DNA from 3 places in the Streptomyces sp. NPDC017225 genome. Region 2 is predicted to be linked to each of the others. Evidence: predicted binding sites of a transcription regulator. Region 2 holds the regulator's gene; each other region holds the start of a gene.

Region 1 (4,071 bases), on a different contig from region 2:
GGCGATGGAGGCGGCGTTCTGCAGAGCAGAGCGGGTCACCTTCGCCGGGTCGATGATGCCCTCGGCGATCATGTCGACGTACTCACCGGTCGCGGCGTTCAGGCCGTGGCCGACGGTCAGGTTGCGGACCTTCTCCACGACGACGCCGCCCTCGAGACCACCGTTGACGGCGATCTGCTTCAGCGGGGCCTCCAGGGCGAGCTTCACGGCGTTGGCGCCGGTCGCCTCGTCACCCGACAGCTCCAGCTTCTCGAAGACCTGGGAGGCCTGGAGCAGGGCCACGCCACCACCGGCGACGATACCCTCCTCGACGGCCGCCTTCGCGTTGCGAACGGCGTCCTCGATGCGGTGCTTGCGCTCCTTGAGCTCGACCTCGGTGGCGGCACCGGCCTTGATGACGGCCACGCCGCCGGCCAGCTTCGCCAGGCGCTCCTGGAGCTTCTCGCGGTCGTAGTCCGAGTCGCTGTTCTCGATCTCGGCGCGGATCTGGTTGACCCGGCCCTGGACCTGGTCGGCGGAGCCGGCGCCGTCCACGATCGTGGTCTCGTCCTTGGTGATGACGACCTTGCGGGCGCTGCCCAGGAGGTCCAGGGAGGCGTTCTCCAGCTTGAGGCCGACCTCCTCGGAGATGACCTCGCCGCCCGTGAGGATGGCGATGTCGCCGAGCATGGCCTTGCGGCGGTCGCCGAAGCCCGGGGCCTTGACGGCGACGGACTTGAAGGTGCCGCGGATCTTGTTGACGACCAGGGTCGACAGGGCCTCGCCCTCGACGTCCTCGGCGATGATCAGCAGCGGCTTGCCCGACTGCATGACCTTCTCCAGGAGCGGCAGCAGGTCCTTGACGTTGCCGATCTTGGAGTTGGCGATCAGGATGTACGGGTCGTCGAGCGACGCCTCCATACGCTCCATGTCGGTGGCGAAGTACGCCGAGATGTAGCCCTTGTCGAAGCGCATACCCTCGGTGAGCTCCAGCTCCAGACCGAAGGTCTGGGACTCCTCGACGGTGATGACGCCTTCCTTGCCGACCTTGTCCATCGCCTCGGCGATGAGCTCGCCGATCTGGGTGTCGGCGGCGGAGATGGAGGCCGTGGAGGCGATCTGCTCCTTGGTCTCGACGTCCTTCGCCTGCTCGAGCAGGGCGGCGGAGACGGCCTCGACGGCCTTCTCGATGCCGCGCTTGAGGGCCATGGGGTTGGCGCCGGCCGCGACGTTGCGCAGGCCTTCCTTGACCAGGGCCTGAGCGAGAACGGTCGCGGTGGTCGTACCGTCACCGGCGACGTCGTCCGTCTTCTTGGCGACTTCCTTGACCAGCTCGGCGCCGATCTTCTCGTACGGGTCCTCGAGCTCGATCTCCTTGGCGATGGAGACACCATCGTTGGTGATCGTGGGGGCGCCCCACTTCTTCTCGAGGACGACGTTGCGGCCCTTGGGGCCGAGCGTCACCTTGACGGCGTCCGCGAGCTGGTTCATGCCGCGCTCGAGGCCGCGCCGTGCCTCCTCGTCGAACGCGATGATCTTGGCCATGTGAAGTGGTCCCTCCAGGACTGGGGGTGATTCCTTCGGACCGCGCCCGCGCCCGCGACGGACGGCTCGCCTGCCGTGTGGTTCCTTCCCCACCCGGCCTGCGGGCCTCACCGACCCGGTCCTTCGTTGTCACTCTCACCTTCAGAGTGCTAACGCAATGATTAGCACTCGCCCCTGCCGAGTGCAAGCGCCTCTCGGGGATCGACACCGGCGCTCAGCCACCCGCGAACACCGCCCGGGGGCGGTCCCGGCATGGTCCGGAGCGCGTCCCGGGCGCGTCCGGGCAGGCCGAAGGGCCCGTACCCCGGGAGGTACGGGCCCTTCGGCTGAAGACCGCGCTGCGGTGGCCGCGCGTCTCAGGCGCTGAGGCGAACCATGTCGGCCTGCGGGCCCTTCTGACCCTGCGAGATCTCGAACTCGACCCGCTGGCCTTCTTCGAGGGTGCGGTAGCCGTCCATCTGAATCGCGCTGTAGTGGACGAAAACATCCGCACCACCGTCGACCGCGATGAAGCCGTACCCCTTCTCCGCGTTGAACCACTTGACGGTGCCCTGAGCCATGCCTAACTCCCCTATTACTGGCCCTTGCACAGATCCGCACTTCGCGGACCCGGGTCAGACCTCGCCCCCCACGACTGGGGGCGTGCGCCGGAACGCGTCGACCGCGGCCGAATGTATCTGTCCAACTGCCCTCTGCAACAGGTCAGTCGGACGAGAAATCTGGACGCACCCGGTCCGGAATATGGCAAGAATTCGCCTGAATTCGGGTCAAGTCGGGGTCCACGAAGGGAACAAAAGCCGCGAAATACGCCCGCATTTTGGCTATTTCTTGTCGGGCCGGCGGCAGGGAGGCGGAGTTCCCGATCTCGCGATCGGGAGCGCGTTCCCCAACTCTACCGTGCTCAATCACATGGAATTGCCCCCTCCGTTTCTCTTACGGAGAGGGCAATTCGTACTACGACGTGTATCGACGCGTATCAGCCGCCGGCGACCGCGGGGATGATGGAGACGCCCGCGCCGTTGGGGGTCGCGGTCTGAAGGCCCTGCTCGAAGCGGACGTCGTCGTCGTTGACGTAGACGTTGACGAAGCGGCGGAGCTTGCCCTGGTCGTCCAGCACGCGGGCGGCGATGCCGGTGTGGTTCTTGTCCAGGTCGGCGATGACCTCACCGAGGTTCGCGCCGTCGGCGGCGACCTCGGCCTTGCCGCCGGTGTAGGTGCGCAGGATGGTCGGGATGCGAACGGTCACGCTCATGCGAGGCCAGCCTCTCGGAAGGAGTCCAGGTTCGGGCGGATGGTGGCGGTGAGGCCGGTACCGGCCACCGCGTCGAGGGTCTTCAGGCCGTCGCCGGTGTTGAGGACGACGGTGGTGAGGGACGGATCCAGGACGCCGTTCTCGATCAGCTTCCTCGTGACGCCGACCGTCACGCCGCCCGCGGTCTCCGCGAAGATCCCCTCGGTGCGCGCGAGCAGCTTGATCGCGTCGACGACCTGCTCGTCACTCACGTCCTCCACGGCGCCGCCGGTGCGGCGCGCGATGTCGAGGACGTACGGGCCGTCGGCCGGGTTGCCGATCGCCAGGGACTTGGCGATGGTGTCCGGCTTCTGCGGGCGTACGACGTCGTGGCCGGCCTTGTACGCGGTGGACACCGGCGAGCAGCCCTCGGCCTGGGCGCCGAAGATCTTGTACGGCCTGTCCTCGACCAGACCGAGCCTGATCAGCTCCTGCAGACCCTTGTCGATCTTCGTGAGCTGCGAGCCGGAGGCGATCGGGACGACGATCTGGTCGGGCAGCCGCCAGCCGAGCTGCTCGCAGATCTCGTACGCCAGGGTCTTGGAGCCCTCCGCGTAGTACGGTCGCAGGTTGACGTTGACGAAGCCCCAGCCCTCGCCGGCCGGGTCGCCGATCAGCTCGGAGCAGAAGCGGTTCACGTCGTCGTAGTTGCCCTGGATGCCGACGAGCTCACCGCCGTAGACGGCGGCCATGACGACCTTGCCCTGCTCCAGGTCGTGCGGGATGAACACGCAGGAGCGGAAGCCGGCGCGGGCGGCGGCGGCGCCGACGGCGCCCGCGAGGTTGCCGGTGGAGGAGCAGGACAGGGTGGTGAAGCCGAAGGCGCGGGCGGCCTCGATGGCCTGCGCGACGACGCGGTCCTTGAAGGAGTGCGTCGGGTTGCCGGAGTCGTCCTTGACGTACAGACCGCCGGTGACGCCGAGCTCGCGGGCCAGGTTGTCGGCCTTGACCAGCTTGGTCCAGCCGGGGTTGATGTTCGGCTTGTCGGCCACGTCGGCGGGGACGGGCAGCAGCGGGGCGTAGCGCCAGATGTTCGCGGGGCCCGCCTCGATACGCGCGCGGAGTTCCTCGGTGTCGTAGGCCGAGAAGTCGTAGGCGATCTCCAGCGGGCCGAAACACTCCTCGCAGGCGAAGACGGGGCCGAGCGGGACGCGGTGGCCGCATTCGCGGCAGGAGAGCGCTGCGGCGGGGCCCAGATCGACGGAGCCGGCGGGGGCGGGAGCGTCGGGGGTGGTGGTGCTTTCGACAGTCTGCAC
Region 2 (4,071 bases):
GGAACTGTCCCTGCGGACGCTCCTCGCCACGCAGCTTGGCCAGCTCGCGGAGCAGGCGTTCCTGCTCGGGGTCGAGCTTGCTCGGGGTCAGGACCTCGACGTGGACGATGAGGTCGCCCCGGCCGCCGCCGCGCAGGTGGGTGACGCCGCGCCCGTGCAGCGGGACCGACTGGCCGGACTGGGTGCCCGGGCGGATGTCGATCTCCTCCACGCCGTCGAGCGTCTCCAGCGGCACCTTCGTGCCCAGGGCCGCCGCCGTCATCGGGATGGTGACCGTGCAGTGCAGGTCGTCGCCCCGGCGCTGGAAGGTCGAGTGGGGCAGTTCGTGGATCTCGACGTACAGGTCACCGGCGGGGCCGCCGCCGGGGCCGACCTCGCCCTCGCCCGCGAGCTGGATCCGGGTGCCGTTGTCGACGCCGGCCGGGATCTTCACGGTCAGGGTGCGCCGGGAGCGGACCCGGCCGTCGCCCGCGCACTCGGGGCACGGGGTCGGGACCACGGTGCCGAAACCCTGGCACTGCGGGCAGGGGCGCGAGGTCATGACCTGGCCCAGGAAGGACCGCGTGACCTGCGACACCTCACCGCGACCACGGCACATGTCGCACGTCTGGGCACTGGTGCCCGGGGCGGCGCCCTCGCCGTTGCAGGTGTTGCAGACGACCGCGGTGTCGACCTGGATGTCCTTGGTCGTACCGAAGGCCGCCTCGTCCAGCTCGACCTCGATGCGGATCATCGCGTCCTGGCCGCGGCGGGTGCGCGAGCGCGGCCCGCGCTGCGACGCCGTACCGAAGAACGCGTCCATGATGTCCGAGAAGTTCCCGAAGCCACCCGCGCCGAAGCCACCCGCGCCACCGCCGCCGGCCTGCGAGAGGGGGTCGCCGCCGAGGTCGTAGACCTGCTTCTTCTGCGGGTCCGACAACACCTCGTAGGCGGCGTTGATCTCCTTGAACCGCTCCTGGGTCTTCGGATCGGGGTTGACGTCCGGATGCAGCTCGCGGGCGAGCCTCCGGAACGCCTTCTTGATCTCGTCCTGGGACGCGTCGCGGCGTACGCCGAGTACGGCGTAGTAGTCCGTGGCCACCTACGACTCCGCCAGGATCTGTCCGACGTACCGTGCCACTGCGCGTACCGCTCCCATCGTTCCCGGGTAATCCATGCGGGTCGGTCCGACCACGCCGAGCTTGGCAACCGCCTCGCCGCCCGAACCGTAGCCCACCGACACGACGGACGTTGAGTTGAGTCCTTCGTGGGCGTTCTCATGACCGATACGGACGGTCACGCCCGGATCCTTCGCCTCGCCGAGCAGCTTGAGGAGCACGACCTGCTCCTCCAGCGCCTCGAGGACGGGTCGGATCACCAAGGGGAAGTCGTGCCCGAAGCGGGTCAGATTGGCGGTGCCGCCGATCATCAGCCGCTCCTCGTTCTCCTCGACCAGCGTCTCCAGGAGAGTGGAGAGCACGGTGGAGACCGTACCCCGGTCCTCGGCCTCGAAGGCCTCCGCCAGGTCCTCCACCAGGCTCGGCACGTCCGAGAAGCGGCGCCCGGCGACCCGGCTGTTGAGCCGCGCGCGCAGGTCCGCCAGGGACGCCTCGCCGAACGGCGCCGGGCAGTCGACCATCCGCTGCTCGACCCGGCCGGTGTCGGTGATCAGCACCAGCATCAGCCGCGCGGGCGCCAGGGAGAGCAACTCCACGTGCCGCACGGTCGAGCGGGTCAGCGACGGGTACTGCACGACGGCGACCTGCCGGGTCAGCTGCGCGAGCAGCCGCACCGTGCGGGCCACCACGTCGTCGAGGTCGACGGCGCCCTCCAGGAAGTTCTGGATGGCACGCCGCTCGGGCCCGGTCATCGGCTTGACGCCGGCCAGCTTGTCGACGAAGAGCCGGTAGCCCTTGTCGGTCGGGATGCGCCCGGCGCTGGTGTGCGGCTGGGCGATGAACCCCTCGTCCTCCAGGGCCGCCATGTCGTTGCGCACGGTGGCCGGTGAGACGCCGAGGTTGTGCCGCTCGGTGAGGGCCTTGGAGCCGACCGGCTCCTCGGTGCCGACGTAGTCCTGGACGATGGCGCGCAGCACCTCGAGCCTGCGTTCACTGAGCACTCGCGCACACCTCCAAGATCTCGTCGTCCGCCGGCGTCCTGCCGGGGGCCCCACTGTCTTCCCTGGCACTCACGGTGCGCGAGTGCCAGACTTCCCCGGCCCAGTGTACGGCCGTGGGGTACGCCCCCGGCAAGGCCGGGGCACGCCCTCCGTGCGCGGAGGCGGCACAGCGCTAGCGTCGTCGCCGTGACGGTGACTTGGGAGGACCTGGGGTGGGAGCGGCTGGCGGCGGGGGTGGGGCGGCGCCGGCTGCCGGTGTGGGACTGCACGGCGGGGCTGGTCGTCGGCGCGGACGCGGCGCTGATGGTCGACGCGGGGTCGAGTCTCGGTGAGGGCGCCCGGTTGCGCGCGGGGGCGCGGGAACTCGCCGGTCACCATGTGACACATCTCGCGCTGACGCACCCGCACTTCGACCACGTTTTCGGCGCGGCGGCGTTCGCGGGTCCCCGGGGCACGGAGGTCTACGGCGCGGTGGGGACGGACGCGGTGTTCGCGCGGGGCGGACAGGGGCGGGAGGCGCTCCGTTCGGACGCGGTGGCGGAGGGGCTGGACGCGCGGGCGGCGCGGGAGGCGGCCGACGCTCTCGTCCGCGTCGGCCACGAGGTCCGCGGCGAGCGCACGCTCGACCTGGGCGGCGGCCGGCGGGTCCTGCTCGCCGACGTGGGCCCGGGGCACACCGCCCACGATCTCGCGGTGCTGGTGCCGGGCGACCCGGCGGTCGTCTTCTGCGGTGACCTGGTCGAGGAGTCGGGGGAGCCGCAGGCGGGCCCGGACGCCGTACCGGCACGCTGGCCGGCCGCGCTGGACCGGCTGCTGGACCTGGGCGGCGAGGACGCTCTGTACGTTCCCGGTCACGGAGCGGTGGTGGACGCGGGCTTCGTGCGGGCTCAACGGGACGCGCTGGCTGCCCGGTTCGGCGTGTCGCGCTGATCACGACGGACCCGGTTCAGCGTGTCGGACCGATCACGACGCGCCCGCTTCTCGTACCGTCATCAGAATGCGCCAGTACTCCGCCGACCTGACCCCTCCGTGGAAGAAACCGCAGCCGGTTCCGGAGGTCCCGGCCGATCCCGGCCTGGTGGTCGAGGAGCCCGGCACCGGTTTCTGCGGCGCGGTGATCGGCTGCGAGGCGGGCACGGTGACCCTGGAGGACCGCTTCGGCAAGCACCGGGTGTTCCCGATGGAGCCGCGCGGCTTCCTGCTGGAGGGGCGGGTGGTGACGCTGGTCCGCCCCTCCTCCGGTCCGGCGCGCCCCTCCCGTACGGCGTCCGGTTCGGTCGCCGTCCCCGGCGCACGCGCGCGGGTCGCGCGCGCCGGGCGCATCTACGTCGAGGGGCGGCACGACGCCGAGCTGGTCGAGAAGGTGTGGGGCGACGACCTGCGCATCGAGGGTGTCGTCGTGGAGTACCTGGGCGGCGTGGACGATCTCCCGTCGATCGTCGCCGAGTTCGCCCCCGGTCCGGACGCGCGGCTCGGGGTCCTGGTGGACCACCTGGTGCCGGGTTCGAAGGAGTGGCGGATCGCGGAGGCGGTGACGAGCGAGCACGCGCTGGTCGTGGGGCACCCGTACATCGACATCTGGGAGGCGGTGAAGCCGTCGTCCCTGGGGATTCCCGGCTGGCCGCGGGTGCCGCGCGGGCAGGACTGGAAGACGGGGGTGTGCCGGGCGCTGGGGTGGCCGCCGGAGAACACGGGCGCGGTGTGGCAGGCGATCCTGGCGCGGGTGGGGTCTTACAAGGACCTGGAGCCGCAGCTGCTGGGGCGGGTGGAGGAGCTGATCGATTTCGTCACGGGTAGCGGTGGGGCCTGACGCCGGGGAAGGTGCCGAAACCACTGGTGTCCAGCTCGATTCCCAGGACGTCCAGCGCAACCGGTTCACCGAACTTCGCGATGTGCTGCGTCCGGTAGTCGGCTTGGTCCCCCTTTCCGTCGGGATCCGTCAACAGGACGCACTGCGCCATGATCGGATCAAC
Region 3 (4,071 bases), on a different contig from region 2:
CCGTCGCCGGGTCCCGGTCCACGGCCAGCACCCGGATCCCGGCCCGGGCCAGCGCGATCGCGTCGCCGCCGATCCCGCAGCACAGGTCGGCGACGGAGGTCACGCCCAGGGCGGCCAGCCGTTCGGCCCGGTACGCGGCCACGCTCGCCCGCGTCGACTGCTCGACGCCGTTGGGCGTGAAGAACATCCGCCCGGCGTCCCGCGCACCGAACTTGGCCACCGCGCGCTGCCGCAGCCGTGCCTGCCCCAGCGCCGCCGACACCAGCTCGGCGGGATGCGTGCGCCGCAACCGGGTCGCGACCGCGAGTTCCCGCGCCGGGTCGGTGTCGCGCACCTCGTCGAGGAGGGCGCGGCCTTCGGGGGTGAGCAGGGCGAGGAGGGCGTCGAGGTCGTTCACCGGGACATTGTGGGCCAGTCGGTGGATCGTGTGCCTCCGGCGCGGTGTCGGGCGCGGCCCGACGGCCGGGGACTGCGAGGATCCGGCACCATGCGAGCAGTCGTACAAAATGACAAGAGTCGGGCGTCCAGGGTGTTCCGGGCGTCTTCTCCAGGGCTCCGGACGCGCGGCGGTGTCGCCGTGCTCGCCGTCGCCGCCCTCGCCTCCGGCTGTGCGCAGGACGCCTCCGGGGAGCGGGGCGCCGCCGGCTCGCAGCCGCTGCAGGCACCCCCGGCCCGCGCGCTCGACGCCTACGCGTCCGAACTGCGCGCGGCCCACACCGCCCGGGTCGCCGCCGCCAGGCGCTGGAACCTGAAGAAGGTCCCGCTGACGGCCCCGCCGCCCCCCGCGAAGAAGCCGGAGATCAAGGCGCGCGAGGGCTTCGAGGTGGACGGGCAGGAGGACCTCCCGCCGGTCTTCACCTCGGTCCCCACCAAGGAGAAGATCGTCTTCCTCACCATCGACGACGGCGCCGAGAAGGACCCGGCGTTCCTGCGGATGATGAGCGAGCTGAGGATCCCGTACACCGCCTTCCTCAGCGACTACCTGGTGAAGGAGGACTACGGCTACTTCAGGAAGATGCGGGACCGCGGCGTCACCCTGGCCAACCACACCCTGAACCACCCCTATCTGCCCGGCCTGTCCTACGCCGAGCAGAAGCGCGAGATCTGCGGCATGCAGGACGTCATCGAGAAGCGCTACGGCGAGCGCCCGACCCTCTTCCGTCCGCCCTACGGCAACTACAACCGCGACACCCTGCGGGCGGCCAGGTCCTGCGGCATCGAGTACGCCCCGATCTGGAACGAGGAGGTCTTCGCCGACCACTGGGACTACCGCGAGTGGGACCGCGAGATCCACCCCGGCGACATCGTCCTCACCCACTTCCGGGGCGAGGACGACTGGGGCGGCACCATGCGCGACATGGTCCGCGAGTTCCTCGACAAGGTCACCGCGGAGGGGTACGCGGTGGCCCGGCTGGAGGACTACCTGTGAGGTGCGGGCGGCTCCGGCCGACCGGGGCCGCCCCGACGGCCACGTCCGCCCGGCCCGCCCTCACGTCCGCCCGGCATGCCACGGCCGTCATGGCCGTCATGGCCGTGCTGACCGCCGTACTGCTGTCCGGCTGCGCTCGTTCCGTCGCCCCCGCCGAACGCCCGCCGGTGGCGCAACAGGCCCGGGCGGGCGGGAAGGGCGACGGGCAAGGCCACGGACAAGGCCACGGGCAGGACAACAGCCGGACCGGCGGGCGGGTGCGGGGCCTGCCGCCCGTCGTGGACCACGTCCGCACCGCCGACCCGGTCGTCTTCCTCACCTTCGACGACAGCGCCCAGCGCGACCCGCGCTTCGCCGGCCTGATCCGTGAGCGGCGGCTCCCGGTCACCCTGTTCCTCACCGACACCGTCGCCGGACCGGCGTACGGCCACCTCGCCCGGCTGCGCTCGGTCGGTGCGAGCCTGCAGAACCACACCCTCGAGCACCGCTCCCTGCGCGGCCTGCCCCACGCCGGCCAGCGCGCCGAGATCTGCGGCCAGCAGACCAAGCTCAAGTCCCGCTTCGGCGTCCGCCCCCGCCTCTTCCGCCCGCCCTACGGCAGGTACGACACCACGACCCTGCGCGCCGCCGCCGACTGCGGCATCACGGCGGTCGTCCTGTTTCGGGCGGCCCTGGACCCCGCGGGGGGCCTCACCTACACCCGCGGCGAGCACAGCCTCCGCCCCGGCGACATCGTGTCCGTCGTCCCGGACCACCCGACGGGCGTGGGTCTGAGCGCCCGCACCGAGCGCCTGCTGGACGAGATCGAGGAGCAGGGGCTGCGGGTGGGCCGCCTGGAGGACTACTTGTAGGGGGTGTCCGAGGACGCGGCCGTCCAGGCCGATTTACCCCCGACGCGCCGTCGGCATTGGCACTCCGCTTGACCGAGTGCTAATCGCGGTCATAGTCTCGGCTCTGGCACTCCCCACCGGAGAGTGCCAACTACGCGACGGGCAGGTCCGGCACCCGCGACGACGGATCCACCTGGTCGCCACCTCAGACAGTTAACCCCGTGAGATCTCCGAAGGGGGAGGTCGGATCGTGACGACCACCAGCTCCAAGGTTGCCATCAAGCCGCTCGAGGACCGCATTGTGGTCCAGCCGCTCGACGCCGAGCAGACCACGGCTTCGGGCCTGGTCATTCCGGACACCGCCAAGGAGAAGCCCCAGGAGGGCGTCGTCCTGGCCGTGGGCCCGGGCCGCTTCGAGGACGGCAACCGTCTTCCGCTCGACGTCACCGTCGGCGACGTCGTGCTCTACAGCAAGTACGGCGGCACCGAGGTGAAGTACAACGGCGAGGAGTACCTCGTCCTCTCGGCCCGCGACGTGCTCGCGATCGTCGAGAAGTAAGTCGAGCAGTAAGCGCCGGGAACCGGGTCGATCAGTAGTCGGCCCGCCTCGACGCACATAGCTCAGCCGCTGCGCCCCTGGCACCCGCGACCTAAACAAGCCGGGCGCGAGGGGCGCAGTCAGTTTTCACTTAGATCAGATTTCCGAGAGGGCTCACGCTCCCATGGCGAAGATCCTGAAGTTCGACGAGGACGCCCGTCGCGCCCTCGAGCGCGGCGTCAACAAGCTCGCCGACACGGTGAAGGTGACGATCGGCCCCAAGGGCCGCAACGTCGTCATCGACAAGAAGTTCGGCGCCCCGACCATCACCAACGACGGTGTCACGATCGCCCGCGAGGTCGAGATCGAGGACCCGTACGAGAACCTCGGTGCCCAGCTGGTGAAGGAGGTGGCGACCAAGACCAACGACATCGCGGGTGACGGCACCACCACCGCCACCGTCCTGGCCCAGGCGCTGGTCCGCGAGGGCCTGCGGAACGTCGCCGCCGGTGCCTCCCCGGCGCTGCTGAAGAAGGGCATCGACGCGGCCGTCGCCGCCGTGTCCGAGGACCTCCTCGCCACCGCGCGCCCGATCGAGGAGAAGTCCGACATCGCCGCCGTGGCCGCGCTGTCCGCCCAGGACCAGCAGGTCGGCGAGCTCATCGCCGAGGCGATGGACAAGGTCGGCAAGGACGGTGTCATCACCGTCGAGGAGTCCAACACCTTCGGTCTGGAGCTGGACTTCACCGAGGGCATGGCCTTCGACAAGGGCTACCTGTCGCCGTACTTCGTGACGGACCAGGAGCGCATGGAGGCGGTCCTCGAGGACCCGTACATCCTCATCAACCAGGGCAAGATCTCCTCCATCGCGGACATGCTGCCGCTGCTGGAGAAGGTCATCCAGGCCAACGCCTCGAAGCCGCTGCTGATCATCGCCGAGGACCTCGAGGGCGAGGCGCTCTCCACCCTCGTCGTGAACAAGATCCGCGGCACGTTCAACGCGGTGGCCGTCAAGGCCCCCGGCTTCGGCGACCGCCGCAAGGCGATGCTCCAGGACATGGCCGTCCTCACCGGCGCCACGGTCATCTCCGAGGAGGTCGGCCTCAAGCTCGACCAGGTCGGCCTGGAGGTGCTCGGCACCGCCCGTCGCATCACCGTCACCAAGGACGACACCACGATCGTCGACGGTGCCGGCAAGCGCGACGAGGTCCAGGGCCGCATCGCCCAGATCAAGGCCGAGATCGAGAACACGGACTCCGACTGGGACCGCGAGA

What was found. Region 2 encodes HrcA, which represses chaperone genes, less so after heat shock. Its sites were predicted from a motif close to TTNGCACTCNGNNNNNCNGAGTGCNAA; they were not measured.
Region 1: a site for HrcA is predicted at 1,686-1,712, ahead of groL (chaperonin GroEL). Genes of this name have one in related genera too.
Region 3: a site for HrcA is predicted at 2,337-2,363, ahead of groES (co-chaperone GroES). Genes of this name have one in related genera too.

Annotation. Positions count from the first base shown of each region.
Region 1 covers NZ_JBIRNE010000006.1:36,270-40,340, reverse strand. The annotation lists gene groL (chaperonin GroEL) at 1-1,524, opposite strand, end outside; gene ACH4NX_RS15735 (cold-shock protein) at 1,881-2,084, opposite strand; gene ACH4NX_RS15730 (MoaD/ThiS family protein) at 2,501-2,776, opposite strand; gene thrC (threonine synthase) at 2,773-4,071, opposite strand, start outside.
Region 2 covers NZ_JBIRNE010000003.1:698,319-702,389, forward strand. The annotation lists gene dnaJ (molecular chaperone DnaJ) at 1-1,081, opposite strand, end outside; gene hrcA (heat-inducible transcriptional repressor HrcA) at 1,082-2,098, opposite strand; gene ACH4NX_RS10410 (MBL fold metallo-hydrolase) at 2,285-3,028, shown strand; gene ACH4NX_RS10415 (DUF3097 domain-containing protein) at 3,096-3,908, shown strand; gene ACH4NX_RS10420 (Uma2 family endonuclease) at 3,886-4,071, opposite strand, start outside.
Region 3 covers NZ_JBIRNE010000005.1:317,823-321,893, forward strand. The annotation lists gene ACH4NX_RS14975 (methyltransferase domain-containing protein) at 1-397, opposite strand, end outside; gene ACH4NX_RS14980 (polysaccharide deacetylase family protein) at 488-1,429, shown strand; gene ACH4NX_RS14985 (polysaccharide deacetylase family protein) at 1,519-2,280, shown strand; gene groES (co-chaperone GroES) at 2,510-2,818, shown strand; gene groL (chaperonin GroEL) at 2,982-4,071, shown strand, end outside.